2 regions of the Psychrobacter fjordensis genome follow, and region 2 is predicted to be linked to the other one. Evidence: predicted binding sites of a transcription regulator. Region 2 holds the regulator's gene; the other holds the start of a gene.
The links. The regulator PhoB, encoded in region 2, activates phosphate uptake and scavenging genes when phosphate is short. The targets are predictions, from matches to a motif close to TGTCATNAANCTGTCATAA.
Positions count from the first base shown of each region.

Region 1: the regulator PhoB is predicted to act here: its motif matches at 3,817-3,835, upstream of JMW61_RS01755 (DNA translocase FtsK).

Region 1 is NZ_CAJGYP010000001.1:401,091-416,933, reverse strand. Features, by position in the region: gene tuf (elongation factor Tu) at 1-334, shown strand, start outside; gene rimI (ribosomal protein S18-alanine N-acetyltransferase) at 493-978, shown strand; gene JMW61_RS01770 (MerR family transcriptional regulator) at 1,045-1,434, opposite strand; gene aat (leucyl/phenylalanyl-tRNA--protein transferase) at 1,489-2,295, opposite strand; gene trxB (thioredoxin-disulfide reductase) at 2,296-3,318, opposite strand; gene JMW61_RS01755 (DNA translocase FtsK) at 3,887-7,204, shown strand; gene JMW61_RS01750 (amidase) at 7,521-9,014, shown strand; gene JMW61_RS01745 (DODA-type extradiol aromatic ring-opening family dioxygenase) at 9,205-10,107, opposite strand; gene rlmH (23S rRNA (pseudouridine(1915)-N(3))-methyltransferase RlmH) at 10,215-10,703, opposite strand; gene JMW61_RS01735 (DUF421 domain-containing protein) at 10,756-11,304, opposite strand; gene JMW61_RS01730 (ABZJ_00895 family protein) at 11,460-11,975, opposite strand; gene JMW61_RS01725 (D-alanyl-D-alanine carboxypeptidase/D-alanyl-D-alanine-endopeptidase) at 12,062-14,071, opposite strand; gene JMW61_RS01720 (3'-5' exonuclease) at 14,180-14,785, opposite strand; gene JMW61_RS01715 (DUF294 nucleotidyltransferase-like domain-containing protein) at 14,802-15,843, opposite strand, start outside.
Region 2 is NZ_CAJGYP010000001.1:1,371,290-1,387,132, forward strand. Features, by position in the region: gene JMW61_RS05760 (hypothetical protein) at 1-750, opposite strand, end outside; gene JMW61_RS05765 (DUF4145 domain-containing protein) at 872-1,624, opposite strand; gene JMW61_RS05770 (metal-dependent hydrolase) at 1,755-2,924, opposite strand; gene JMW61_RS05775 (DUF72 domain-containing protein) at 3,008-3,826, opposite strand; gene JMW61_RS05780 (polyprenyl synthetase family protein) at 3,897-4,970, opposite strand; gene fadB (fatty acid oxidation complex subunit alpha FadB) at 5,810-7,969, shown strand; gene fadA (acetyl-CoA C-acyltransferase FadA) at 8,201-9,373, shown strand; gene JMW61_RS05795 (hypothetical protein) at 9,493-9,735, shown strand; gene JMW61_RS05800 (isochorismatase family protein) at 9,983-10,558, shown strand; gene JMW61_RS05805 (HD domain-containing protein) at 10,737-11,384, shown strand; gene JMW61_RS05810 (DUF1287 domain-containing protein) at 11,552-12,085, shown strand; gene asd (archaetidylserine decarboxylase) at 12,248-13,084, opposite strand; gene dtd (D-aminoacyl-tRNA deacylase) at 13,197-13,652, shown strand; gene phoB (phosphate regulon transcriptional regulator PhoB) at 13,799-14,503, shown strand; gene phoR (phosphate regulon sensor histidine kinase PhoR) at 14,566-15,657, shown strand; gene JMW61_RS05835 (M23 family metallopeptidase) at 15,697-15,843, opposite strand, start outside.

The DNA.
Region 1 (15,843 bases), 970 kb from region 2:
TGAAGACGTACAACGTGGCCAAGTACTTGCTAAGCCAGGTTCAATCACTCCTCACACCAAGTTTGACGCTGAAGTATATGTGTTGAGCAAAGAAGAGGGTGGTCGTCACACACCATTCCTAAACGGCTATCGTCCACAGTTCTACTTCCGTACTACTGACGTAACTGGCGCAATCCAATTACAAGACGGTACTGAAATGGTAATGCCTGGTGATAACGTTGAGATGGGCGTAGAGCTTATCCACCCAATCGCTATGGACAAAGGTCTTCGCTTCGCTATTCGTGAAGGCGGCCGTACTGTAGGCGCTGGTGTTGTTGCTAACGTTAACGTTTAATACTGATCCTAGTATTTAACGCGTTAGTCAAAAGCCGTTCTCTTTATTAAGAACGGCTTTTTTTATGGATGTTTATAGCTAAAGAAAAGCTATGGGGATGTAGCTATAATCGGCGATAATATAACGTGTATTTCAAGAAAAAAGACAGAAGAGTGCAGATGTTTAATATAAAGATACTAAATTCTGAAGCAGAAGAAGGTGCAGCGATTGTCCAAGCCGTGGCGACTATTGAGGCTATTGTCCAGTTACAAGAACCATGGACTGGACAGACTCTGAGCGATTTACTTGAACAAGACAGTATAGATTTAATGGTTGCTATGAGTACTGAGGCTGATGAAGTGGTTGGTTACTGCTTATACCAAGTGGTGTTTGAGCAAGCAGAAATCCTGCGTATTGGCACACGCCCTGATTATCAACGCCAAGGTATTGCGTCGTTACTTTTTGAAGAATTAAATACACATCTGAAAGAGATTCAGGTGGAAAATTTATTATTAGAAGTGCGTGCAGATAACGCTCCTGCGATAGCACTATATGAAAAGCAAGCGTTTGCCGTTATTCATAAACGCAAAGGCTATTATCAACAGCCACATCAGCCACATCAGCCAGCAGTCGATGCTTTAATTATGCAGCATGTTTATCGGTAGTGACATATGAGTTGAATTGGCTTTATTGTTTTAAGATGTTTGTTCATCAGCTTTTATACGATAAATTTAGTCGCTGTTTGCCTGCATAGATTTAAGCTCTTTAATTCGTTCGCTCAAGAGCTCAATCATGATACTGGTATTGGCTTGCTGTTTTTGAACTTGATCCAGCTTTTTTTGATTAAAACTTAATTGTTCATCGAGGCTGATTTTCCCAGCATAAAAATCATTGAAGCTATCTTTCATTTCGTTGAGAGTGAAGCCTACCGTTTGTGCACTCTTGATTAGCTCGATGCGTTCGACACATTCTGGATGAAACTCAGTATACAATCGTGATCCTGCTTGACGCTTACGTGATTTTAGCAAACCCAATTGGTCATAATGGCGCACGGTATCCTTAGTGGTATTGGCTTTTTTTGCTAGCGCCCCAATTAACAAAAACGATTCATCAAATGCCATAGTGGTCTCATAGGTCTGTAAGTAGATGCTTATTAATAGCCATCACAATGCTCGTTATAAATTGAGCTGCCAAGGTTCTTCGTTATCGAGTTGCGATACTGGCAACGGTTTGTGGGAGTCATTTTGCCATGTGATGGCATCGCCAGCTATCAATGTATCTAACTGAGTGAGGAAATCCGCGCGTGGCAAGGTGGTTGCGCCTAAGCTCATAAGATGATCGTTCGGTAATTGACAGTCGACCAACGCTACATGGCTTTGTTCACATAAGCGCATCAGACCCCAAAAAGCTAACTTGGATGCATTGGAGGCGCAGTGAAACATCGACTCGCCAAAATAGATATTGCCTATTTTTAATCCATAAAGTCCGCCAACCAATTGCCCTTTATCATCCCAAACTTCTACACTATGTGCAAATCCTTGAGCATGAAGCTTGGTGTAGGCCTCAATCATTTCATCATGAATCCAAGTATGTTCTCCTTCAGGCTGATTGTCATTAAGGCTGTCGCTGCGTGGCAAACTACAGGCATGTATGACGTCATCAAATGCTTGATTGAGTGTCAGTTGCCAACGGGCGCGATTCGCTTGTTTGCGTAGTGATTTACTAGGCTGATAGTCTGTTGGCACCATTACACATCGTGGTTCAGGACACCACCAAGCGATCGGCTCATCTTCATTAAACCAAGGGAACAGTCCTTGTGCATAAGCAGAAATGAGGGTTTCTGATGCCAAATCGCCGCCCATAGCAACGATGCCCATCCCATCAGGGTCAATAGAAATAGGATCAGGAAAGTCATAACGCCCAAGACTTTTTAAAGTCTCAGGCATGATGTGTTGATCGTTCTGTTGAGTAAAGTTGCCCATTTAGGCTTCTTTATCTGCAGTTAGTGTTGAATCGTAAGTATGATCACGAGCAACGGTTTCTCCCAATGCATCCAAGTATTTTTCAGCATCAAGTGCCGCCATACAGCCAGTACCAGCAGATGTGATTGCTTGACGATAGACATGATCGGCGACATCGCCTGCTGCAAACACCCCTTCGATACTGGTTTGCGTGGCATTACCTACTAAGCCGCTTTGGACAACAAGATAGCCATCTTTCATATCTAACTGACCTTTGAACAAGTCCGTATTAGGCTTATGACCGATTGCCACAAACATGCCAAAGACATCTAGTTGCTTAGTGCTGCCATCAATGGTTGATTTGATAACAACGCCATTGACGCCCATGTCATCACCGACTACTTCTTCAACACTGTGATTCCACTCGATTTTGACATTACCATTTTTGGCTTTTTCAAACAGTTTGTCTTGTAGTATTTTTTCAGAGCGTAAGCTATCACGGCGATGGACTAAGGTTACTTCAGAAGCAATGTTTGATAGATATAGAGCTTCTTCGACAGCAGTATTACCACCACCGATGACGGCGACTTTTTGGTTTTTATAGAAGAAACCGTCACAAGTAGCACAAGCTGAAACGCCAAGGCCTCTGAATTTGGTTTCTGACTCTAGCCCTAGATACTGAGCAGATGCACCTGTTGAGATAATTAGGGCATCGCAAGTGTAGCTACCGTTATTACCCGTTAATTGAAAAGGGCGTACATTCAAGTTTACTTCATTGATATGGTCATAGACCAGTTCGGTACCGAAGCGTTCTGCGTGGGCTTTCATGCGTTCCATCAATGCAGGGCCTGTTAAGTCATGAGCATCGCCTGGCCAGTTATCGACTTCGGTAGTGGTGGTTAACTGTCCGCCCACTTCCATGCCAGTGACCATGACAGGTTTGAGGTTGGCGCGTGCCGCATAAACGGCAGCAGAATAACCAGCAGGACCTGAGCCTAGGATGATGAGTTTTTCGTGACGTGGCGCTGTATTTTCAGTTGCCATGGGTAATTCCTTGCTAAATATAAAAGTTAAAAATAGGAGTGATTAATATAGTAAAGTTTTTCAAAATGATGACTAATATGGTTTTTCTCATTGCTGTGTGATAATAACATAAGGGTAAGGCGTGCAAAGTGCAAGTTTGCTAAAATCAACATGGATATCATTAGAATTAAAGCATATTTACCTTGAAGTATTGTTGCCATAAATGACAGTTATTTTATAAGGTCTATATAAGATTGTTAGCCTTATTCTGTGAGCTATATTGCTAAAAGTAGGGTTTTTTATCTAAATCGCATATTAGCTAACTTTCTTGCACTCTTTCTTTAGAAGACTGTCGCCACTGTACCTATGTATTTGTTATTATAAGAAGTTATGCCAAGTGTGTTGGAGCGCAGAAAGAAGGCTGTCATGACTCGTCTTTATGACAGACAATGCGTTCTAAATGCTTTGCCAGAGATATTTATATCCGCACCTCTATATCAGTATCTCTATGTCAGCACTTTATGTCAGCATGATTAAACTTAGTCATGCGTTGACGACCATTTAGTATTAATAACAAGGCAGATCTTACGTGATATCAGCACCGCTTATTGAGTATTTAAAAAAGGGAATATTTACCCTCCTTGGGTTAATACTGGCCGTTTATCTCTTTGTCATCTTGATGACGTATACAGGTAACGACCCTAGCTGGTCGCATATCAGTAGTGATATGACCACGATTAATAATGTGGGTGGCGCATCGGGTGCTTGGTTATCGGACTTGCTTTATAGCTTCTTTGGTTTTGGTGCATGGTGGCTGTTAGCATTTTTGGTTTATGAGTCTATCCTTATCTGGTGGGACAACAAGCCAACATTTTGGCTGATGCGTTTGATTGCTTATGTTTTTTTATTATTAAGTGCCAGTGCTTTATTTGCACAATTGGTTGCGTTGGTTCAACAAGTAACTGATCCAACAGCGACAAGGCTTGAAGGAGTTGCTGGCGGTATTATAGGGTTGGAGCTACAGTCTCGATTGGCTCAGCTTTTATCGCAGTGGGGGAGTGTGCTCTTCCTAACGGCTTTCGTTATTATTACTGCGACTTTTGCCTTTAATATTCATTGGCTTGCGATTTATCAGAAAGTTACAGCATTGTCATGGCTTGGGTCAGGGGTAAAACATAAAGACATGGCACATGATAGTATTTCTACTCAAGAAGGTATTATCTCAGAGCAAAATGATGAAAGTATAGCAACGAATAAGACAGCTAAAGAAACCTCAGAACATGAGCAGTTACCGCTTGAACTACCATCTGAAGATAGGGTGAAAGCAGTAGATAACACTGGTCGTTTTAGCAATGTTTTGTCAGAATTTTTGTCGACATCAGGGCTTGCTGATAGCGTAAAAGCGTCGATGGCAGCAGCAACGCAAGCGGCTATGTCTAATTCAAGTACCATGTCTAATAATGAAAATAGCCAACAGCTACAGACGGCAACAGCGGCAACAGCGGCACCTAGCGGTACAATTGATAATACAGTCAATCATGCTAATACATCGCCGACGTCAAGCTCTGTAATGACACCTATCCGCAAAGTAGAACCGAGCTTTGCTTGGAATGATGCAAATACCGTTGATGATTTATTGGCCAGTGAGCAGATGGCTTATAATACTAATACTATGAACGGCCATGACTCAGGTTCTACTGCGCCAGTACCTAATAATACTGAATTCGTTACTCAGTCGCCAACTGATGAGTTGGTATATGGTGAGACAGATCATCAAAATACGGTAGATTCTGAGTTTGATGTACCAGCGGAGAGCATCGATACATTAGCAGATGCTTGGCTAGCAGAGCATGCAGATATTTCAGTACCTACTACTGAAGAGTCTATAGAGACGCCTAAGTCGGGCAGTGTCGCTGAGCAGCCAGTACGAGATGCAATAGTAGAGCCTGCCCCAGATTTAGCCAGTAGCGATGCTATTAATCGACAGTCTTCTAATAGCAAGCTTTCTGATAATGAGCCTTCGAATATAGCTGTTGATTCAGCTGCTAGTGATACGAGTCCATCTGTCGATAGACCAACTAGTAATCAAACTGAAATATTGAATAGTGCTGCGTCGTCAGCTGCGATTGCAAAATCAGCTACGTCACTTGCAGCAAAAGCTATTGAGCCAATATCAGAAATGGCTAACATGACGCCGACCAATACACCGCCTGCCAATCCAACATTACCACCAACTGTTGTCGCTGAGCCCCCTAAATCCAATATTAGTTTTGATATACCTGAAGGAGACTCTAGTAACCATATTGCCGATATGGTTCCAGATGATACGGGCGCTGATGCCGCTGCTCCTGTTATGCCTCATATTAGCGATGATGCAGCGTTTAGTACTAAGTCACGCTCAATGCAAACGGCGGCTTATCGTAGTAGTTTGTCGCCTATTCCTGAGATGTCGATTTTAGACAATCCAGACCCAAATCGCCAACCGAGTTATACCGAAGAAAAGCTGGTTGAGCTATCAGAATTGTTAGAAATCAAGCTACAAGAATTCAACGTAAAAGCATCGGTCGTCAATGCTATTCCGGGGCCAGTAGTAACACGTTTTGAGGTCGAGCTGGCGGCAGGGGTAAAAGCTAGCAAGGTAACGGGCATTTCGCGTGATTTGGCGCGCTCGCTATCTATGGCATCTCTGCGTGTGGTTGAGGTAATACCGGGTAAGCCTTATATTGGTATTGAAGTACCAAATCCAAAGCGTGAAATGGTACGTTTGATAGAGCTGCTAAATACTGAAAAATTTAAAGACCCAAAAGCGCAAATCAGCATGGCAATGGGTAAAGATATTGGCGGTAAGCCTATCATTACTGACCTTGCGCGTGCCCCGCATATGCTGGTCGCTGGTACGACAGGTTCTGGTAAATCGGTTCTGGTTAACTCAATGTTATTGTCGATGCTACTCAAATATACGCCCAATGAGCTACGTCTGATTCTTATTGATCCCAAGCAGCTTGAGCTTGCCAACTACAATGATATTCCACATCTGTTAACGCCTGTTGTGACAGATATGACGGAAGCGGCTAGTGCATTATCATGGTGTGTGGCCGAGATGGAACGCCGTTATCAACTGATGAGCTTACTCAAAGTTCGTAAGCTTGATGAATTTAATAAAAAAGTGCGAGCTGCCGAGGCGTCAGGCAATCCTATGCTTGATCCATTATGGCGACCAAATGATAGCGTGAGTATCAGCCAAGCGCCCAAGCTAAAAACTTTACCAATGATTGTGATTGTGGCGGATGAGTTTGCCGATATGATTATGCAAGTTGGTAAGCAAGCAGAGGAGCTAATCACACGTTTGGCGCAAAAATCGCGGGCAGCCGGTATTCACTTAATGTTAGCCACTCAGCGTCCATCGGTGGATGTCATTACAGGTCTGATTAAAGCCAACATCCCAGTACGTGCGGCATTGCGTGTTAACTCAAAAGTCGATTCGCGGACTATTTTGGATAGTGGTGGTGCTGAGGATATGCTAGGCAATGGTGATATGTTGTTCTTAGGGCCTGGGCAAATTGAGCCTGATCGTGTGCATGGTGCGTATGTCAGCGATGAAGAAGTCAACCGTGTCTGTGACGCTTGGCGTGAGCGTGGTGCGCCCGACTATATTGATAACATGGCAGGAAACTTTGAATTATCTAGCCCAGGTGGTGGTGGTTCAAGCAACGCCTCTGGCGAAGATGATGACTTATATAATGATGCGGTTGCCTTTATTATGGAAACACGCAAAGTCTCGGCTTCTAGCATCCAACGTAAATTTAGTATTGGCTATAACCGTGCAGCACGTATTGTCGATTCGATGGAAGAAGCTGGATTGGTCAGCTCAATGGGTAAAAGCGGCAAGCGTGAGCTATTAATGTAGCGTTTAGATTTGATGATATAAGAAGGCGAGTCATGAAAGTGGCTCGCCTTTTTTATTGGATAAGCACAAGTATGTTTTTTAGTGAGGACTTAAGTATTTAGGAATATAATACTGAAATATTGTCATTAAATACACTGTAATTATCTAAGATTAAATTTATTTATGAATAATAGCCAATTCAGTATCCAAATGACTAATGAGTCCATTTATCAATCATAAGTAGTGACTTTTTATACTAAACTGACAGTTATTTATCGATAAATATTTGTTAATTTTAAAAGTTCTCCATTCAATTACTCTCCAAGGAAGGTCGGTTATGTTTAAAGAGTACACTCAGTACGATGGTCTCGCATTAGCGGCATTAGTCAATGCAGGTGAGGTCAGCGCCAAGGAGTTGTTAGATGCAGCAGTCAGTCAGGCAAACAAATTAAATCCTAAATTGAATGCCATTATCCACCGTTTTGATGAACGTGCGTATCGTGCGGCGCAGGCAGGATTGCCCTCTGGTGTATTTAATGGTGTGCCTTATCTATTAAAAGATTTATCGTTTAGTTTCGCTGATGAACCCATCACGATGGGCAGTCGTAGTGTCAATATCATCTCAGAAAAAGACAGCGAAATCGTCAAACGGATGAAAGCCACTGGCGTCAATACCTTTGGTAAAACGAATACTCCTGAGTTTGGTTTGATTATCACGACTGAACCCAAAGCTCATGGCGCGACTCATAATCCATTTAAGAAAGGCTATAGCTCTGGTGGATCATCTGGTGGCAGTGCAGCAGCCGTGGCGAGTGGCATCGTACCGATGGCAGGGGCAGGTGATGGTGGTGGATCGATACGTTTTCCCGCTGCTTGGTGCGGCGTGTTTGGACTCAAACCTAGCCGTGGTCGTAACCCAATGGGTCCATCATTTGGAGAAGGTTGGGAGGGAGCAGTCGCTGACCATGTGATTACACGTAGCGTGCGTGATAGTGCTGCTATGCTCGATGCGACAAGCGGTGTAGAAATTGGTGCTCCGTATGTAATCGCGCCACCAGAGGGTACTTTCTTACAAGCAGCCATGCGCGCGCCAAGACAATTAACCATTGCCCTGCATCAGCAGCCGTTGATTGCCAATACTGTGGTGGACAAAGAAGTACTGGCTGTTCTTGAGCAGACCGCAAAGCAGCTAGAAGCCATGGGTCATCGAGTAGTACCTGCCGAACCTAATATTAATATTGAACAATTTTGGCATGATTTTATGGTAGTGGTTTGCGCACATACTGCTTTTACCATTGATAATCTCGAGCGTGACTTTGGGGTAGAGCATATCAAGAATCTAGAGCCGCAAACTTATAATATGGCACTGCTCGGTTGCTCGCTATCAGCGGTTGATTTGGCTCATGCCAAGCATGGCTGGCATCATAGCCAATATCAGACTGGCGTATTACTTGAAACCTACGATATGATTTTGTGTCCAACAGTACCCACACCTGCGGTCAAGCATGGGATATTACCACCCAGCCGCACGGATGAAATGCTGATGCGTAGTGCAGAGTTTCTCAATAAAGGCTTTGATATGGGTAAGTATGCTTTTCGCTCTGGCATGATTGAAAAACTGAGCCAACCGATACTAGGCAAAATGGCCTTTACATTATTAGGCAATGTCACAGGCCTACCAGCAATGTCGTTGCCACTCGGCATGAGCAAAAAAGGCTTGCCGATTGGTATGCAATTGATTGGGCGTATGAACGATGAAGCCACGCTATTTAGTGTGGCAGGTGAGTTTGAGCGTGCTGGATTATTTACGAAAGCTGCTTTTGAACACTAGCGCTATGATTAGGGCGTGTCTTCATTTTGAAAATGGTGATAAAAATGAGATAAATAGCAGCTAAACAAGGAAAGTAGTACAGATAATATCGAGATATTAGCAAGCTACTTGACACAGTTTGGCAAAGATTTAGCTATTTTTAGCCCATTTACCATTTACTGTTCAAATTGAGGACATGCCCTAATATATGTTAATCAAAGCGATAAATATCCATACCCAAACTATGATGTGCCATGCTTTGATGGACGACTGAGACGCGCTGGCCAGTACCTAGTGCAAAGAACAGCGGTAGCAAGTGCTCATCACTCGGATGAATGTTTTTATAATTAGGGTATTGTTGCCAATCGAGAGCAGTGGGTATGTCTATCTTAAGCTGCTGTAGTAGCCATAGCTTAAAGTCTTTGGCGGCCTGATCGATACTGTCAGATTGCCAGCGCATGGCGTTCAGGTTATGTGTGATGTTGCCTGAGCCAATAACAAGTATTTGCTCATTGCGTAGTCGTGCTAGCTGCGCGCCCAATTGATAGCAGGCGACACTGTCATAATGCCGCGGTAAGGATATTTGTACGATAGGTATGTCTGCCTCTGGGTACAGATGTCTGAGAGGTGCCCACACGCCATGGTCAGACGCACGTACAGGATTGACGCTACAGGTAATACCGCGTGCAGTGAGCTGCTGTGCGAGTGATTCTGCAAGCACAGGATGACCAGCTGCTGGATATTGTAGCTCATACAACTCAGGCGAAAACCCTGAAAAGTCATGCCAAGTCTTCGGTTGTGGATTACTGCTGATTTCAAGCTTGGATGACTGCCAATGCGCGGACATAATAAGGATGGCACGTGGCTTTGGTAAGTTTTGCCCGATACGTGCTAGCGCGCTAGTCGTGGACGACTGCTCGATAGCAAGCGTCGGAGCACCATGCGAGATAAACACAGCTGGTAGCTTCGCAAATTTAGTAGCATTGGACACTACCGCAGGTGCATCTGCCCAAACGCCAGCCGCAGTGATAGGCGTTGGCGAATTAGGATAGGAATCATCGTGTTGATGGCTTGGACGAGAGGCGTCAGATGTCGCAGTTTTTGGATATTTCATGTTCTATGTATTAGGGCGTACACCAGTTTTTCAATCCGTTCTATGATTGATGTTCTTAAGTGGCTTGATTGAAAAGTCGTGGTCATTTTTTAAAGGTTCAACACGCCTTAGTTTCCACGATGATAAGGATGATTATTATTAATACTCATCGCTCGATATAGCTGTTCCATTAGCACAACACGTACCAACGGGTGCGGTAATGTCAGCGCTGATAGTGACAGTTTTACATCGGCTTTGGCTAATACTTCTGGCGAGACACCATCTGCACCGCCGATGACTAGAGCAATATCATCGCCTTGCTGCATACCATCAGCCAATTTTTCAGCCAGTCCTTCTGTCGAAATCATCTTACCTTTGACATCCAGTACCCATAATTGCTCACGACCTGATGCATTATGAGCGGACAATATCGCCTGACCTTCTTGCTCACGGTACTGTGCCAAATTGGCATCTGAAGGGTTTTTTGCGCGTTTTGCAGCAGCCAGATCAACAATTTCTGTGCTGAGCATGGGTTGAATACGTTTAAAATATTCATCAAAACCCGTCTGTACCCATTTAGGCATTTTATTACCGACGGTTAAAATTCTTACCTTCATAGTAGCTACCATTTCAATAATTGATAAAACGAAAAATGCGATGCCCTATATTTTACATTAGAGGTGCAATAGTATCTGAGACAGTTGCCTCGGTGTTTGGGTTATCCTTGCTCGCATCAGTCGTGCTTGGCTTTGGAATAATAGTGAGTTGGGCATCAGACTCAAAGACAATGGCTTCAATATCATCGAAGCTGTTCATGCCTTCAGAGCGCATCGCACATTCGATTTCTTGACGGGTCAGCCGTTCATCTCGCATTGCATCTGGCAAAAACTGTCCTTGATAAAAGACGATACGCGGCTCAGACAAAATAAAACTGCTAAAGGGTGCTGAGATTGACGCATATTTGGTGACCAAAAACTGCAATACATAAAGCACTAAAATCGACGAAGCCCCTTCGACAAAAGGAATGTCTTTTAGCAAAATAGTACTGGCACCTAATGAGCCAATCATCACGGTGACGACCCAGTCGAAGTTGTTGAGCTGGGACGTCGAGCGCTTGCCAGAGATTTTGGTAATCAATACGATGAATACGTAAATCATAACGGTCGTTAAGACGATACGTCCAAGTTTATCTATATTGTCAAAAAAGAACATTTCCATGATGCTCGCTCCTATTCAAAGTAGGTTATTTTCCAAAGTAGGTCATTGTCCAAAATTTTACCCATTAAGGTTAACGCAATAGAGTTTGTAGGCGATACAGCTCAATAACTGAGCCAGTTTTTCGTTGCTTATAGTTTTTCTACGATCGTAGTTGCCTATCTAGTCTTGCGCTTGGGGTCAAGTAGGCTGTTGAGCACCCAAAGACTGATTCGAGCACTGACCAACGTCAGTACCAATATCATGACGAGTGCTGAGAGCAGTGGCAAAGGTTTTTGCATCGCCATATCGCCTAAGACTTCACGGCTCACTGTATCAAATAACCAAAACCATATGGCGACGAAGTAAAGTGCAGTTACTAGCCAAACAACAGCGACTCCGCTCAACATGATGCGATTAATTTCACTTCTATCCAATGCTCGCTGTTGATGCTTGACGAATTTACTGACTGCGGTGTAAGCACCAATAATGATAGATAGCACCGTAACCAGTTGTGAGTTCAAGGTAAGCTGGGTTTGAATCATCATAAAGACTGCGCTGGCAAGCGTATAACCAATCGCAAAAAAACCAATATACTGCGCCAGTTTGGGTTGAGCCAATCCATTATTTTTCGTTAGCCCATCACGACCCGACTGAGTGCTAGGTTTTCTGAGATTGGTTATCTTGCGTGGCATAATCTGACCTTTATAAAGGTAAAAATGTAATGTTGAGGTTAATATGTTATCAATTATTCATTAAAAAGTATTTTTGATAAAAGTAATCAATGCTCAGCTGTCCAATCGAGCATCGCATCCAATACTGGTCTAGCAGTATAAGCATTTAGAGATTGCTTACTATTGATTAGCCCTACGACGACATAATCCTGTCCTGACAACCCTTTGACATAACCTGCCATTGAGGTCACATTATTTAGAGTACCCGTTTTTATCCATGCACGGCCAATGGCTGCTGACTCAGGCAAACGTTCGCCATGAGCGGTGATGGTGCCACTGACACCCGCCACACCTAATGAATTGACGTAAGGATTGAAGCTTGGACTATCGTAAGCGTATGTTAATAGTTCGCTTAGATTGGCCGCGGTAATGGTGCATTCGCGGCAGAGTCCTGAGCCGTTGGTCAGATGAGGTGGTGGTGTACGTAGATTGGTTTGCCACCATTGATTGATGCTCTGTAGTGCCGCTGGATAATCGGTAGTAGTGGGTTTACCAAATTGGTATAAGCTGCTTGCGTTATTGTGATTATTTACATGGGTTTCGTCATGAGGTTTAACGGTATTGGCATTGCTATATGCTCCTATCGATAGAGCCACTTGTTCAGCCATCACATTATTGGAAAAGTGGTTAATATCATAAATTTGCTGAGTGAGATTCAAGGATGGATAGCTGACAATAGGCAGAGGCGACATAGACAATGCTGTGAGACCTCGTGTCGACTTTAGAGACTTTGTCGCAGCATAAGGCACTTCTTGTGTGATGACATCACCACTGAGTGTGTTGCCTAGCGCCTGCCATTTTTCGGCGATGATACGTGCAGCAAAATCTTTAGCATCAGGATACGCAACATAAAAAACATGCTCACCACAGCTGCTTGGCAAATCGGCATTTAATACCAGTTGTTTTGTTTGCCACTGCGGCGAGAGACTGTAGCTTGCCTGTCCACAGCTCGCTGAGCGGGTGTTTATGGTAGTGGGTAATTGATAGTTTGCTAACTGCGGCGTATAAGTCAGACTGGCTTGACCGTTATCTAATGGGTAGCTTTTGATACCGATAGTACTGAAGTTAACCAAAAAACCATCGGGACTGGCGTTATAAGGACGTAGCGGCGAGTTATCAAAGGCGGCAGGGTCTTTAGTGATATTTTTAAAGACAGCGCTATCGATGATTATATCTCCATCGATGTAATGAATACCGGCTGACTGTACTTTATAAAGCAGTTGTGCCAGACGCTCGTGAGTCATTTTTGGGTCGCCACTGCCTTGGATAACCAAATCGCCGTGTAGACGATCACCGATGATGAGGCCAGTATGGTAGACACGTGTATGCCAGACAAAGCCCGCCCCCAAGGTATCTAAAGCAATAAAGCTAGGAACGAGTTTCATGGTACTGGCAGGCGTACGAGCGATATCGGGTTGATGACTCAGTAGTGGTGAGAATGACATCTTTATAGAAGGTGTGCCTGTGTTGCTATCAGCATTACCATTTCCATGGCTATTATGATCGTCAATGACTGTTGGTTTTGATGAATCACCCAGTAATGTTGGGATACTCTCTAGACTTTGGTAAGTGTAAGGGTCATCCGTATAAGCATGCAGTGCTTGCTCACGCTTTTTAATCGTGCGCTTTTCAATCGTAATCAATGTGCTTGGTTGCACTAAATGGTTTTTTTCATCGCGAGTATCACTCGGCGTTGTTTTCTGGCTGCTATTATTAGTATCAGACGTCGCATTAGTCGGTAGTGTTGGTTGCGAATTGCTGTTAGAAGAGTTATCTAATTGGCTGTCAATGACTTGGATGGGAGCAGGCAAGTGACTGGCATTTTTATCACCGACTGGCGTGATGATAATGCTAATATCAGCTTCCGTTAAATCAGCTCGTGATAATGCCGCTTGAATGGCTGCTGGCAATGCTGCCTGTGCATATAGTGGCGTTGCGACTAATGCCAGTACGACTAAGCGTTTACTCACCTGACTAAACGGTCGTAGATGGTGAAAAATCGGTGAAAGTTTGGCAACAAGGGCAGGAGAACGAGAGCGTTTGGAAGTAGGTCGCATGAGCATCTTTTAGTCGGTGGTAAAAGCCGACTATACTAACATGAGTTGCTGTTTTCGCGTAGGTTGAGAGGCTTGTTAAAAGCTCGATTTTGTTATCTATAAATGATATTAACGCACGTGCAAAAAGGCCATCGCTGTCATAATGGCATCGTTATAAGCATCGTGAGCGCCCAGATCAGGAATATTATAATGCGCTAATATATTGGTCAAATGCTGCGATTGGCCAGAGAGGCCTTGGGTGTGACCACTCATACGACGACTGTATAAATGGCGCACATCGATGATTTCATTGGGTAGCGTGGTGCCCATATAGCGCTTGACCAAAGGATTCAAAAATCCCGTATCTAGTTGAGTACAAAACCCAATAATAGGCCTGTTATCTATAAATGGCAGCAGCAACGCTAGCATTTCATCATAGCTCATACCATGCTCGACATCAGCGGTACGCAAGCCGTGAATGACAATGGTATCGCGGTCAGGCATCACCGGTGGTCTACAGACCAAGTGCATGCCATTGCCCGTATCGATGGTATTGCCATTGATATGAATCGCTGCGACAGACAGTACATGATGCTTTTTGGGATTGAGTCCTGTCATCTCACAGTCAATCGCTACCCACTGCTCAGCCATCGGTTGGGTAAACATCGAGGCCAACTCTGGACGCTGTAATTGCGTCTTTTGCCAAGTGCAAGACAACTGTTTTAGCCAACTCATATGCGTGCTCATTTGTTTATGCTATTTCTAATTGATAGTGCTGACGTAGCTGTGTCTTAAAGCTTTTGACCACGGACAGACACTCTTTTAGCAAGTCACGCTCAAGCGCCGTCAGCGTCGTTGGATTCACTTGGCGCGCGTGTCTGTCATCGGTAGACAGAGCAACTGATAGACGTTGTGCCATAAAGAATTCCAAAGCCTCTAACAAGTTGTCTGCACGCTCTTGGGTTAATGCTTGGTTCTTTACCAAAGCCTTTAGGCGATTCTTGGTACTGGGGACTTCTAAGATGTCATTCTCTAATGCTAAAGTGCGAATACCATGAACCAGTGGAAAAATACCGGCTTTTTTTAGGTCGATATCGTGCGAGTCTGATTTGCCTCCTAGTAGTGGAACAAATTTTTGCCACCACTGATTCACATCACCAAACTGTAGCGCGGCGCGTGCGAACTGGCGTACAAACATAGGGTCTGACTGTCGGTGCGCCACTTTTAAATGTTGACGTACCTGAGTCAATAATGACTCATCACCGCAAACATATTCACCATCGAGGATAGCGGACAAATAAATACCATGCATCGGATCGGTGTTTTTAAACCATAAACTGATTTGCGCATTAAAAGCTTTTAGCGGCTGTCGCCACATGGGGTTGGTCATCATGATATTGCCGTCGCACAAAGGATAACCTAGGGTAGCCAAATGGCTATTAAAAGTATCAGCAAACTGTGCCAAATCATCATGGGTGTAACCATCACGTATGATGAGTGCATTATCTTGGTCAGTACGCATGATTTGCTCACCGCGACCCTCTGACCCCATGACGATGAGGCAAGTGTTTGCCATGACTTCATCAGGCACGATGAGTTGCCACAGTTTGGTAAATACTTGTGCGTTGAGCGTCTGTACCATGCGACTGATGTTGCCGATTTTGACGCCATTTTGATGTTGCACACGAATGTAACGACCGATAAGCTCGACAGCCGTATTTAGGCTTGATAGATCCTTTGCCTGCTCGATTTGAATACTAATGAGTTGTGAATGATGACCAATATGAGCGAGC
Region 2 (15,843 bases):
TGCTTTATCAATCCATTGCCATTCTCGTCCTTTAACCCACGTCATACGACTTTCAAATAGGCTGCGATACGCTTTTGATCTAACGTAAGGTTGGACAGCATCGCTAGCAACTTCGTCGAGATAGTTATCGAGAATATCTGCACGACCAATTTGTGAAAGTAACGATGGCATTGGTCCTGATGTAGAGGATATTAAATGAGATTTAAGCAGTAGGGCCATTTCCTCTGTGGCAATCATATCTAAAAATATTTGATTGTCAGCTTCTTCAATTTTGCCCCACGAATGCCAATTAAGTAGAAGCATGCACAGTACTTCAGCAACGTATTCAGGTTTCGTACTTCTGAGCAATGACGGAAGTATCTTAATTGCAGCTTTACGAACTTGTGGTACCCAGTCATTTAACCTGCGCACAACTAAAGCAAAAAAGAAAGCATTTGGTGCGCCACCTGATAGCGCGAGTAAACTCTTTTCTCGCTTATATCCATCTCCATTAACGATACCTAACCAAGTTAATTTCACGTTTGGTTTAAACCAAAGCTGCCATTTTGAACGAGTAGCAAAGTGCAAATTGGTATCAAGTTCGCTACGAATGAGCCGCTCCCAATAATCTAAATTTATCAACTTCAGATTTGAAGTTACTTGAATCAGTGAGGACATATCTCCTCTATAATCGTTGCTAGAATCGATCGATCGAGTGAACTGCTTGATAGCTGATACGATGTCGTTCGTTGTATTTTGAAGTTCTTGCATAATGGGTACCTCTATTGGCTATAACACTTCAAGATTATGCGTGACTGGAGCCACACACGACATCGCAACACTGTGATAAGTATGTGTTCTAGTGGTGGTTTAAAGTTTTAAAATCGATAACTTATTTTTGCTTATCTCTTTGCTTAATATGTTCCTGAGTATCAGGGGGAATTAGGTCTGCATATAAACTATCTAGCTCTCTTGGTTTTGTAATTAATTCATAAGCAATATAATTTAAAATATCGAATAACTTGCGAGCGATCTCAATATTATCATCTAAATCTATCTGACCAGGATGAACTGCATTATTACCCACGACTCTTAATAAATCTAAAGCTTGTTGCATTTGAATGCTTAAATTATCAGCTACCAAATCCTTAATATCTTTATTAATATTTTTTCCACTTCCACCTATTTGCTTAAGAAGTTTTTGAAGGGCTAATCGCAAGAGAGCAGTAGAACCTTTTGGTGAATCTATTAAGATATTGGAAGCTTCAATATAAAGAGCTTTGATATCTTCATCTAAATCTTCGTTAGGTAATGGAACTGTGGTTTTCTTAGGATAGATAATTTCTTCATTTACCCATAATGTAAATTCTTCACATGAAGAACAGCTTGCCACTGAAAAGCCTTTAGGACAAAATTGATAAAGGTTTTTTTGCAGTTCATTATCAATCACATTTAAAAATTGAATAATGGGTTTTTGATAAAAACTCTCAATACTTGATCTGTAGTTAAGATACAGATGATTAATAATATTGATCGTTGTACTTCCAACGTCATCAGCATCAAACCATTCTTGAGTCGCAACAGTATTGCAATGAGGGCACTGAAACTTACTATCTCTGTAATTTGGTATCATATGTTGCTCCATAGTTCATTCATGTATAAATTCATACTCTACAGAAAATTATACTCTGTTCTACAGAACCTCAAATCTAAATTTTCCTAATGCCTTTCTAGGGATCGTATGTAATAAGCATGTGTTTTATTCTTAGTCATCACTAATCCTCATCAACTAAAATCCAGCCACCATCTTTATCCACAACCGACTCGTCAAATACTCTCACAAACCCCTGTTTCACTAATTCAATACGCGATACTTCAGCTTCACCACCAACTTTGATAATGGGTGCGTCTATAGGCGTAATCGATTGCCATGGTGACGCTTGATGCATCTTATTGGCCAATACAAAACTAAAGAACGCCGTGTCGCCTGCCATCATACGTAGATCATCAACGACCAGCTGGACGTCTTGTTTGTTCGGTTCAACAGAATTATCAAGCATCGTTTGAGTTCGGTAGCCTGTCCAATCACCAGAGAACCAGTCTAGCCTATGTGCATAGGGCTGGCTCGCTGTTGGTAAGTTTGCGCGTAGCGTCTGCGAGTTGTCATACTGCGTCAGATAGCGATACTCAGGTAAGCGACTGTCTAAAACGCTACCGCGTATTTCAATCAATCTATTTTGATCGTCTTCAGCGACCGTACGCCACATCAGGATAGTCGGTAGCACAGGCATGGTTTTGATACGGGCTATATTGTTTATTTTGGCAGCCGCTAACGTTTGCTCAGCTTTGTCTTGCGCGTAATATTTTAGCCCTAACGACATCATCAAATACCCACTACTGATAACCAGCGTCCAAATGGCAAGCCGTTGACAGTGGGCTAATACGCCAGTTTTGAAAACACCAAGCTTGCGTCCTTGTGTTAGCCCTACGATCATGGCGATGAGCAGTGGCAACGTATATAGCGGATCGATGATGAACATCGAGGCAATGCTAAAAGGCGTCAGCGATAAAGACTCTTGTAGCGGCCACAACAATTGAGTGCCATAGACCGTGAAGCTGTCTAAAATTGGATGGGTCGTGAGCGCCAGTGTCATGGCCGTTGCCAAGCGCGTCGTAGAGTAAGGCAGTGGCATGTTGCGCCATGCATGATAGCGGCTAATCAGCAAAGCGCCTACGATGCCGACTGCCGTCAGGACAATCAATGAATGACTAAAACCACGGTGATAAGTCATATTGCTGATGGGATCAGGATAATTTATTAAGACATCCAAATCGGGCAATGTGCCTAGCATTGCCCCATATAGATAGGCTTTGCGTCCTTGGTATTTACCCAGTATCGCACCTTGTACACTAGCGCCTAAAACAATCTGACTAAGTGAATCCATGGTTATCTACTTATATGGTTTTTTATTTGCTTTCTTATTTGAGTGTGAGTAATGACTGACTATCAAATTAGACAGTTTTTGGTTTAAAAAATTTCAAAATGGTGAGCGGATAAAGCCTCACGTAACATCGCAATATTATAATACGCATGTGCTTTAGTAGTGTTTTGAAAGAAGATATATAACGTATCAAAGTGCTGACGCTGATTGGCAATCGCTTGCGCCCAGTCTCGCATCTCAGCCTCGCTATAACGATAGTCATGACGGTCAGCTGCGCTCATCGCATCCCACCAGTTTAGATTATTGCCGTGCATACGCAGATAGCCAGTGCGTTCGGTAAATATCAACCGTGACGGTGGCAATCCGCTAACCTTTGGGTAATCAACGCTACACCAAATGAGACCTTGCTGCCGAAAGCTATCGACCACTTGCGGCGTGTGCCAAGCGTTATGGCGAAACTCAATGGTTAAGGGATAATCTTGAAACCAACTAACGAGGTTTGCTAAATAGAGTCGATGCTCGCGAGTACGATCAAAGCCATGCGGAAACTGGAGTAATAATGGCGCTAAAGCATTTGCTTCGATAAGTGGAGATAAGGCGTTTAGAAATGCTTGTGCATGCTCGGCAGTGCCTTTGCGAGCGTGGGTAAAGTCTTGGTGCAGTTTGACGGCGAACTTTAACTGACTGTCCGTTTGCACGTAGGCTTTATCGAGCATCCCTGCAAAGGCTTTTTGCCCAATAGGTGCGTAAAAGCTGCTATTAATCTCTACAGCACCGTATTGCTTGGCATACTCACGTAAGAAATCTGTCTTTTTGGTGCCAGTAGGATACAGCGTACCGAGCAAGTCGGTATCGCTATAGCCACCAGTGCCAAGATAAATACGCGGGGTAGGGGAACTGTCCATGTTGACCACTCACTGCCGTTTGGGTAATAAGGTTTGCTACGATATCTTTTGTCTTCGGTTATTCACTAAACTATTTCTTACGCGACCAGAGCCATTCAATCAATGCCAATAGCGCGTCGTTGTCTGTGTCAATGTTGTCGGTGCTACTACTCATTTCGCGAATAATGGCAGCACGTCCGTCATTGAATAGCGACTGTGCATAGTCAGTCGCTTGATCCACACCCATGAATTTCACATAGGTAGACTTGTCCAGTTTTTCATCGCTGCCGGCAGGTTTGCCCAGCGTATCGGTGCTAGTCGTCACATCTAAAATATCGTCTTGAACTTGAAAGGCCAGACCGATGTGTTGGGCACATTCTTGTAGTGCCATGCGCTGAGGAGCGGTTGCACCAGCACAGATACCGCCCATGAGCATAGCCGCTTCAATCAATGCGCCCGTTTTGTCACGGTGGATGGCTTCCAAATCGGTTTGTGTGATGCTGTCACTGGCTTCGGCATTGAGATCCAGCATCTGACCGGAGACCATACGTCTGGCACGCGGCGCAAATATAGCCATGAGCTGGCTTGCAATATTTGAGTCATAAGGCGCAAAAGTAGGCAGCTCCGCGGTCAATACTTCAAAAGCGAGTGTTTGTAGCACATCCCCTGCTAGCAGGGCTGTCGCTTCGTCAAAGACGATATGAGCCGTCGGCTGACCACGGCGCAGCTCATCATCGTCCATACAGGGCAAATCATCATGTACCAACGAATAGGTATGCAGTAGCTCCACTGCCAACGCTGCACGGCGCGCCATATCATAATCTGAGTCATTTTCTAATAGTGATGCTAAGTCATCGCTGACTGCCGTGTCTTTATCAAACTTATTATTAATATTCTTATTATTAATATTCTTATTATTAATATTCTTATTATTATCATTCACGTTAGCGAAAGCACTGGCGACCAACAGTGGACGCACCAGTTTACCTTGTCCCGTCATGACATAACGGCAGGCATCGACTAGTGGGCTAGGGAGCTTGGCATAAGCAAACAGCACGTCGATATCTTGCGCCAATTGCGCGCGCACCGTGCTATGAAATTGTTCGTTATTATCAAACGATATAAAGCCAAAAGGAGTAGGGTTTAGCGTAGAAGAAACAGTCATAGTCCAACCATTTATAGGGATACAGTTTATAGGAATGCAGTAAAAATTATTAGGGATAAGATAAAAACGACATTAGTGTAGCATGATAGAGCGTATGGCTTGTGTGTGACAAAGTATCAATCGATTGTTTTTCGCGACTGTTTTCGCGACCATAATATTCTAACAATCTCTCGTTACGTATCATTGATTTCACTGATGGATTGAATGTGTTGTGATAAAGGCGTATGTTTGATGGTTGCTGCTATTATTTATGCGCTGCAAGACAATATTTACTCAAAGCCTGACAGTGCCACGCTTGATTTGAGTATACAATCATTCACTAAAGCACTTTGCGCATAAGGTAAATGCTTACAGGTGATTTAAGAGTGACTTGCGAGTATGGTATTAGCTTGTGACAGTGAGGGTCATAATCCCCTACACTAATTGGCGTAGAGATAGTCTGATGATGAAAACATGGGTTTTATACCTGTATCTAAACTAAGTGGATAACTCATATAAAGCCAAATCTCAGTCAGTATTTATAACATCAATACTTGCAGCAGTAGCACCTTGAAAGAAATTATATAAATGAAGCGCCGTATTTATTTGTGTTAAAGAAACAATATAGCCATAAATACATAATGATAAGCGCTAGATAATAAAGACATCTTCACTGGTTAATCTGCCATGCTTTTTGTCATGATGACGTTATTTTTGTTTGTCATGATGAGAGTACAGACCAATCAGTGCTATTACTTACTTTACTAACAATAACCGGCTATTTTTTACAGTCTAAAAAGTAGCTTTATAAGTCATAAATTTTATTACATCGTTTTTATTACAATAGAAAGGAGTTCCACATGGTATACCAAGGAAATCGCATCACGGTGACAATGCTAGAGGATGGCATCGCCAATATGCAGTACAACGCTGAAAATGAGAGCGTGAATAAATTTGATGCTGAGACCAACAAGCAGTTTGGTGAAGCAGTTAGTGCGCTAGAAAAAGCGGACGACGTAAAAGGTCTTATCGTTACTTCAGCCAAAGGCGTGTTTATCGCTGGTGCTGACATCACAGAATTCGTTGGTTCTTTTAAGAAGTCGGAAAGTGAGATCAAAGAGTGGGTCGTTCATGTCAATGACGCTTTCAATCGTTTTGAAGACCTGCCATTCCCTAAAGTGGCTGCTATTAATGGTGCTGCAATGGGCGGCGGTTGTGAGATGACCTTGGTTTGTGAATACCGTGTCATGAGCGACAAAGCGATTATCGGTCTACCAGAAACTCAATTGGGTATCTTCCCAGGTTTTGGTGGTACGGTTCGTAGTACACGTATCATTGGTATCGACAATGCACTTGAGCTTATCGCTACTGGCGCTCCTAAAAAAGCACTAGCAGCACTAAAGCTAGGCTTGGTTGATGCGACCGTTCCAGCTGATGACTTGCAAGATGCAGCGATTGACTTGGTCAAAAAATGTATCTCAGGCGAGCTTGATTGGAAAGCAAAACGTGAAGAAAAACTGGTTCCTGTTAGGCTAAATCAGCTTGAGCAAGCCATGGCATTCAACAGTGCCAAAGGTATGATCTTTGCCAAAGCCAATCCTAAGCAATACCCAGCACCAGCGCTAGCGATCGAAGCCATTGAAAAACACGTGAATTTACCACGTGACAAAGCAATCGAAGTCGAAGCGGCTGGTTTTGCAAAAGCGGCTAAAACGCCACAAGCAGAGAGCTTGGTTGGTCTGTTCTTAAACGATCAATTGGTTAAAAAGTTAGCAAAACAGCACAGCAAAAAAGCACATGAAATCAATGAAGCAGCCGTACTAGGCGCTGGTATCATGGGTGGCGGTATTGCCTATCAAGCAGCCAGCAAAGGCTTGCCAATCATCATGAAAGACATCAAGTCTGAGCAATTAGACCTTGGTATGGGCGAAGCCAGTAAGTTACTTGGTAAAATGGTCGATCGCGGCAAAATGACCCCAGCAAAAATGGGTGAAACGTTAAGCCGTATCCGTCCAACGCTTAACTACGGCGATTTTGCTGAAACTGACATCGTTATCGAAGCGGTAGTCGAAAATCCAAACGTGAAGCGTGCGGTACTAAAAGAAGTAGAAGGTCTAGTAAAAGACGATTGTATCCTAGCGTCAAACACCTCAACCATCTCTATTACTTTCTTGGCTGAAGCGCTTGAGCGTCCAGAAAACTTCGTCGGTATGCATTTTTTCAACCCAGTACACCGTATGCCATTGGTCGAAGTTATCCGCGGTGAAAAATCATCTGAAGAGGCCGTTGCGACTACCGTTGCACTAGCGTCTAAAATGGGTAAAGTGCCAGTAGTGGTGAATGACTGCCCAGGTTTCTTGGTTAACCGTGTTCTGTTCCCATACTTTGGCGCGTTTGACTTGCTACTTAAGCAAGGTGCTGACTTTGCTCATGTCGATAAAGTTATGGAAAAATTCGGCTGGCCTATGGGTCCTGCATATCTAATCGATGTCGTCGGTTTAGACACTGGTGTTCATGGCGCAGAAGTCATGGCAGAAGGTTTCCCTGATCGCATGAAGCCTGATTATAAAGGGGCTATTGAGCTTTTATATGAAAACAAACGCCTAGGTCAGAAAAACGGTGTTGGTTTTTATAAGTATGAAATGGACAAACGCGGCAAGCCAAAGAAAGTCGCTGACGAAGCCACTTATGAGCTGCTAAAAACCACGACTGATAGCGAAAAGCAAGAATTTGACGATCAAGCCATCATTGATCGCACCATGATTGCATTCTGTAATGAAACAGTACGTTGCTTAGAAGATAACATCGTGAGCACGCCAAGCGAGGCAGACATGGCCATGATTATGGGCGTAGGTTTCCCGCCATTCCGCGGTGGCCCTTGCCGCTATGTCGACCAAATGGGTCTAGAGAACTACTTGGCACTGTGTGAAAAATACGCATATCTAGGCAAAGCTTATGAAGCCCCGCAAAAGATTCGCGACATGGCAGCAGCGGGCGAGACCTTTTACGCAACAGCGTAATAGGCAGTCACTACTAGGATGAAGTGCCGTACGTTTGCTATCTTTGCATAAAAGCAATAGAGACATGAATCGTCTCCAATAGTGAACGTACGATTATAGTTGGTTCAACTTAATGCTAGTACAAGGAAATCGAGCGCAAATGTACCTATTGTACTTTAAGCGAGATTGACGAGTTAATAGTAGTAAATTGAGCTGACTACACTGACAATAAAAATTGAAAAGGAAGATAGTATGACAATTTTAAGTCCAAAAGACGTGGTCATCGTAGATGGCGTACGCTCAGCGATGGGTAAAACGAAAAACGGTATGTTCCGCCACGTTCGCGCTGATAGCATGTCTGCTGAATTGGTACGTGCATTGGTTGAGCGTAATGACTTTGACCCACGTGACGTTGAAGACATCATCTGGGGTTGTGTCAACCAAACGCTAGAGCAAGGCCTAAACATCGGTCGTAACATCGGTCTGCTAGCTGGTATTCCAAAAACTGCTGGTGGCCAAACAGTCAACCGTCTATGTGGTTCTTCTATGCAGGCGCTTCATACCGCCGCTGCTCAAATCATGACCAATCAAGGTGATGTATTCATCATCGGTGGTGTTGAGCATATGGGTCACGTCGGCATGATGCATGGTGTTGATCTAAACCCTGCTGCTTCTAAGCATTATGCAAAAGCCTCAAACATGATGGGCTTGACCGCTGAGATGCTGGGCCGTATGAATGGTATCACTCGCGAAGAGCAAGACGCGTTTGGTCTTGAGTCACATCGCCGTGCATGGGCTGCGACTACCGAAGGTCGTTTTGATAATGAAATCATCGGCATCGAAGGTCATGATGCTGCGGGTCGCCTGCAACTATGTACTGTTGATGAAGTGATTTGTCCAGATGCGACCATGGAGCAAATGCAAAAGCTACGTCCAGCGTTTGATCCTAAAGGTGGTACAGTAACGGCTGCAACGTCATCTGCATTGTCTGACGGTGCGTCTGCAATGCTAGTGATGAGCGCACAAAAAGCCAAAGAGCTAGGTCTAAAACCACGTGCTCGTATCCGTAGTATGGCAGTGGCTGGTTGTGATGCTGCTATTATGGGTTATGGTCCTGTACCTGCGACTCAAAAAGCACTTAAGCGTGCTGGCATGAGCATCGATGATATGCAAACCATCGAGCTAAACGAAGCATTTGCTGCTCAAGGATTATCAGTACTTAAAGCATTGAACTTGACGGACAAGCAAGACATCGTCAACATCAATGGTGGCGCGATTGCATTAGGTCATCCACTAGGATGTTCAGGTGCTCGCATCACGGTTACCTTGCTAAACGCAATGGAGCAGTCAGATACTGAAATCGGTCTAGCGACGATGTGTATCGGTCTTGGCCAAGGTATTGCTACTATCATTGAGCGTGTGTAATTGTTGATTTATTGAATTGATTCTAATAAAAGCTCTGCACTCGTGCAGAGTTTTTTTTATTGAGATCAAAATCGATTAATTAGTTTTTAATCATATTATTATAACTTTTTAGAGTGAATATGAAAAATTTATTGGGAATGGGGTTATTATCTTTGGGTATACTTGTAGTAGCTGGATGTGCTACCACAAGCAGTAACTGTCAGCCAACGGACAGTATTTATATGAAAAATTATCAGCAAGCATTGGATAATGGTAATAGTGAAAGTACTGCATCGCGAATGGCGAAATACAGCTGCCAAGCACATAACTTAGGGAAATGGGCTGAAGGTAGCAAAGACTCTGGAAACACACCAAAAGAGTAAGTTCTACTTGATGCCAACTGCACCAAATTAGACACACAAAAGCAAAATAGCGATAAACTTTCACATTTATGGTCTTAATCGCTATAAAAAAACCTTAGCTTTTAGAGCTAAGGTTTTTTTATAGCGATTATTTAAGTTTATCTCCATTGACGCATTCATAAAACTGTGACTAAATAAGAGTTGGTTCAACAATGATAAAACTAAAACGGATTTGAATTATAAACGTCAGTTGTACAAGGAGTGTGCTATGTCTACTATGATTACCGATCGTACTTATCGAATCGCTCGCGAAAACACGCAAGCCATGATTATTGATGTGCAAGAGCGTCTTACCCCGCATATTTATGACCACGAGAATATCGTCAAAAAAACCGTGACGCTTATCAAAGGTCTCCAAGCGCTGAATGTTCCTATTATGCTCAATGAGCAGTATAAAAAAGGTCTAGGCGATACATTGCCGGAGATACGTGAAATATTAGAAGGCACTAATGCCAAAAGCTTTGAGAAAGTCACGTTTAGCGCTTGCGACAATAATGACTCATGGCACTATCTAGCACAGCAGAATCGCAGCATTGTTTTATTGTTTGGGGTAGAGGCGCATGTCTGTGTACTACAAACCGCACTGGATTTACTTGATAACGGTATGCAACCCGTCATTATTGGGGATGCGGTTGGGTCACGCTTTCCTTATGATAAAAAGCAAGCCATTCGCCGTATTCGCCGGGCAGGTGGTGTGATTACCACAGTCGAAACCATTCTGTTTGAACTGTGCCGTAGCAGCGAAGACCCTGCCTTTAAGACGATTAGCAATTTGATTAAATAGCTTTTGGCATGACGTATAGTTAAGCCGTTAGTATCATGCCTACACTTATAAGTTAGATATATTTGAATAGTTTTTATAAAAATAGCGCTTGATAGAATCAGCGCTATTTTTATTTTTGATAAACCTTAATATAAGCAAGATAAAGCGAAATCAATCCATAGAAAAATTAGAGAAAAGTATGTCAGTAGTTAATCCAGCAGTATCCACCAAATCTATCTTATTAGCCGATTCAACGCACACTGCAGACATCGATATAAATGACGTCACCCATTTTTTACTAGAGTTGGATGCGTTAAAACGAGTCAATCGCCGCAGCTATGTGACGGGTACCACGCGCTTAGAAAACTCTGCTGAGCACTCTTGGCATTTGGCCATGGCATGTTGGTCCATCGCTGAGCAGTTTGAGTTAGATGTCAATCATGAAAAGTTATTGAAGTTAGCATTGGTACATGATTTGGGTGAGATTGATGCGGGCGATACGTTTTTGTATGCCAGTACTCGTAGTACTGCACACGTAGAAGAGCGTGAAGGTATTGCTCGGTTACAAGCTGAACGTGGTAATGGTATTGCGAATTTAAGTGAAGTTTGGGAAGCGCAAGAGACGGGCGATAGTAAAGAAACTCAACTGCTAAAAGTGATTGATCGTTTACTGCCTTTTTTACTCAATCTAAATACCGAAGGAAAAACATGGATTGAGCTGGGTGTCACTCGCTCGCAAGTGAGCGGTGCACATGCATTTATCAAAGACAGCTTTCCTAGCATTCATGACTGGCTATCAGAAAATATCAAATACGCGACTCAGCAAGGGTGGTTGATTGATTTGTAAAGGGACAGGATGATTGTTTAAACATTTTGCAACTTAGCTATCATTTGCACGTGCTACAGTATTGGTGATTGGTTCAACCAAAAAGAGATTGTTAAATGAGATTATCTGTAACTTATAGAACATTATGTACATCGCTGGTCTTGGTCAGTGTATTAGGCTTGGCACAAATGGCTCAAGCCGCGACCTCCATCAGTAGTGGTAATAAATTGGCGCACGATGCCAAAAAGCAAATTGGGGTTACCACCAGTTATGATCCCGCTTATCGTAAATTAGAGTTTCCGCGTGGTGATGTGCCGATAGAAAGCGGCGTTTGCACTGATGTCATCATCAGAGCGTATCGTCTGCAAAACATTGATCTACAGCAATTGGTCAATCATGACATGAAGTCCAACTGGTCAAGCTATCCAAAAAATTGGGGACTGAAATCGACGGACAAAAATATTGACCATCGTCGTGTGCCCAATCTGGAAGCATTCTTTGAGCGTCAAGGCCAGACATTATCAATTGCGGATAAAGACAGCTTTCAAGCGGGAGATATCGTGTCATGGCGTTTGCCAAAAAGTAACTTGCCGCATATAGGCATTGTCTCGGACAAAGTAGCCGCGGATGGCACACCGTTGATTATTCATAATATCGGCAGTGGTACGCAAGAGGAAGATATCCTATTTGCTTATCCTATCCATAAGCACTTTCGATATTAAGGTACTTTGAATATCTTTCAATATTGAAGTGCTTTCGCGATGAGTCGTTACTTTTAATAATTAGTAAAAAGTAATCAATAAAAAGCCCCGTTAAGCGTTATGATTTACGCTTAACGGGGCTTTTATTTTTCGCGGCTCTTATTTTGTGAGTCGGTAGTACATTTATTTGGTATCGGTAATGCCCAATAACTGTCCCATTTGTACAACACTATTGGCTTTCATACTGTCTTGCCAAGCAGCTTTGGCAGCTTTTGGTAGCACGACAATGGCAGTTGAGCCTAAGTAAAAACGGCCCAGCTCATCGCCTTTCTCAAAGCTCATGTCATGGTCGGCTTCTTGGATATCATCCGTACGTGAGATTTTACCTGTCGCTACCGTTTCGATACCAGCGACAATCATCGCTCCGACCATCACTACGGCTGCTTTGCCATACTTAGTATCAAACATACAAACCAAACGCTCATTACGTGCAAATAAGTCAGGCACGTTATCGGCAGTCGTATTATTGACCGAAAACAGCGTACCCGGTACGTAACGCGTCTTGGTTAAAGTACCATCGAACGGCATATGGACGCGGTGATAATTACTAGGTGCTAGATAAACGGTTGCAAAGCTACCATCAGCAAAATAATGGCCGTCTTCGCTATCAGCAAGTAGCTGCCCGACATCGTAGTAGCGACCTTTGGCTTGGAGCAATTTATGGTCTTCGATCTGACCCAACTGCGAGATAACACCATCCGCAGGGCTGACAATACCGTCAGCAGTCGTATCGATAGGGCGAGCATCGTCTTTTAGTTCACGAGTAAAAAAATCATTGAAACTTTCATAGGCATTAAAGCTCTGGCGCTCATACTCGTCCAAACTGACATGATAAGCTTTAGCAAAGCTACGGATAAATGCGCGTTTGACGTAAGGGTGGCGACTTGCGGCTAGACGGCCTGCAACTTTACTTAGCTGCTGCTGCGGGACAAGCTGTTGCAAGGTGGTGAATAAATTCATAATGAGGTTACCAAAGTAAAGTTCAATGTAATAATTAATGGGCAAGTGAATGGCTGCATTTTATCATGGACAGCATGTTATTGTATGAGCATAATCTGTAAGGAGTCAGTAAATGAAAGCGCTTATACAACGAGTGAAGGGTGCGAGTGTCACCATTGATGAACAGTGTGTCGGTACTATTGAGCAAGGTGTGTTGGCATATATTGGTTTGGGTCACGATGATACGCTACAAAGCGCGCAGAGAATGGTCGATAAAATCTTGACTTATCGCATCTTTGAAAATGATGATGATCCTGCCAAATATGGTAAATTAGATAAAAACGTCCAGCAAGTAGCCGGCGGATTACTATTGGTATCACAGTTCACTTTGATGGCAAAAACCGATAAAGGCCGTCGCCCTGACTTCGGTGGTGCAATGGCACCCGATATGGCACAGGCATTGTTCGCACAATTGGTTGCTTATGCCAAAACCCAGCATGCCAATGTGGCCACTGGTCAGTTTGGCGCTGATATGCAGGTCTCAAGTATTAATGATGGGCCGCTGAATTTCTTATTAGAGGTAAAGTAAACAATCGGATTCAATATTAAGGATAAGGCATTTCAAACAAATGTCATTAAGCTGTCATAATTAATCCGTTTAATAGATAAAATATAGCGAGCACCTATCGCCTTTTTTATAAGTTGAGTTTTGTCATCTAACGCTGAGAATACCGTATGTATAATGAGCAAATTTTGATTGTTGAAGATGAACCTGCGATTCGTGAGATGATCGTAATGACACTAGAAATGGCTGGATTTGATAGCTTACAGGCAGCCGATGTGTCAGAGGCGCATCAGCAAGTCGTCGATCATAGGCCTGCGCTTATTTTATTAGATTGGATGCTGCCCGGAGATAAAAGCGGTGTTGATTTTTGCCGTATGCTCAAAAATGATGAGATATTGTCCGAAATCCCCGTCATTATGCTGACGGCCAAAGGTGAAGAAGATAGTAAGGTTCACGGCCTTGATGCGGGTGCTGATGACTATATGACCAAGCCCTTTTCGACACGTGAATTGATATCAAGAATCAAAGCAGTGTTGCGCCGTAGTAGTGCGCTCAGTAGTGATAAGCCTATCGAAATAGGCAATCTAAGCCTAGATACAAAGAGCCAGCGTGTGACAGCCACAGGCAAAGTCATCGAGGTTGGCCCCACTGAGTATCGATTATTAGCATTCTTTATGAGTCACCCAGAGCGTGCTTATACGCGGACCCAACTGCTAGATCAAGTATGGGGTGGCAACGTCTATATTGAAGATAGAACCATTGATGTACATATCAAACGTCTGCGTACATTACTGCGCCCACATGACTGTGATAAGTTGATACAGACGGTTCGTGGTACAGGCTATCGGTTTTCTAGCTTTATTGAACCCAGTTAGTTGACCCTAAAAGTGCCTTGGCAATCGTGGCCCAATATAGCGAATAGTGGTAAGGATAATAAATGAGCAATACTATGCCAATAGACAATAACCAGCAGGGCACGTTAAAGCCAACCTCTCAGAAGCATGCAACGGATCAACTTAAAAAAATCAGCAGCGCCGTACAAGCATTAAAAGATGCGGTGATTTTAATCAATGATGATGATGGTTTGGAGTGGTGGAATCAAGCGGCAGAGGATTTGCTGCTATTGCAAGTAACGGATAAAGGTCAAAGTATTTTTGACTTCATCAGTGCCCCTGAATTCCGTCAATATTATCAGTCTACGACGATACCTAACGATGGTGTTCATATAGAATCATGGCGAGATGCTAAGCGCTATCTAAAGTGTGAAATTACACCGTTTGGTGATGAAAAGCTGCTCATTATTTATGACGTGACACGATTGCATAATTTAGAAGAAATGCGCCGCGATTTTGTCGGGAATGTCTCGCATGAATTGCGGACGCCATTGACCGTAATGATGGGGTATTTAGAAAACTTCTCACATCAGCCAGATATGCCGCCGCATTGGCGTCGTGGTTTTGAGTTGATGACTCAGCAAACAGCTCGCATGAATAGAATTGTAAATGACTTGCTCCTGTTATCTCGCATTGAAATCGAAGAAGCTCATGAGCTGACTTATATTGATATGACCAAGCTGTTGACTCATGTCTATGATGATGCGCAAGCTTACAATCAATCGTATGGTCATACCATTCATTTGCAGATAGATACTTATGACGGGCTACAAGGTTCAGAGATGTACCTAAATAGTGCATTGTCGAATTTGGTGATAAATGCTATTAAATATACCCCAAAAGGTGGCGATATATCCATCAGCTGGACCAAGACATCAGAAGGCTGCAAGTTCGCTGTTGAGGACAATGGCATTGGCATTGCACCGCAGCATATTGAGCGTTTGACGGAGCGTTTTTATCGTATTGATAAAGGCCGTAGTCGTGCCACAGGTGGTACAGGTTTGGGCCTCGCGATTGTAAAACATGTCCTATATCAACATGAGGCAAAATTACAAATTGACTCGGTAGAAGGGGTCGGCTCCACCTTTAGCATGGTATTCCCAGCAGCTTATGTTCGATCTGCTCCTCCGAGTTAAGACCGAAAATATTACTAATTTATAGACGGATAATATGCCCTAATTCTTTTGCAAAAATGGATACGGGTTCACAGCGCTACCATTGATGTATATCCCATAATGGACATGGGGCGGTGTCCCTTTTGCATTGCCACTATCACCAACGTAACCAATGATATCACCAGCATTCACCCAGTTGTTGGGAGC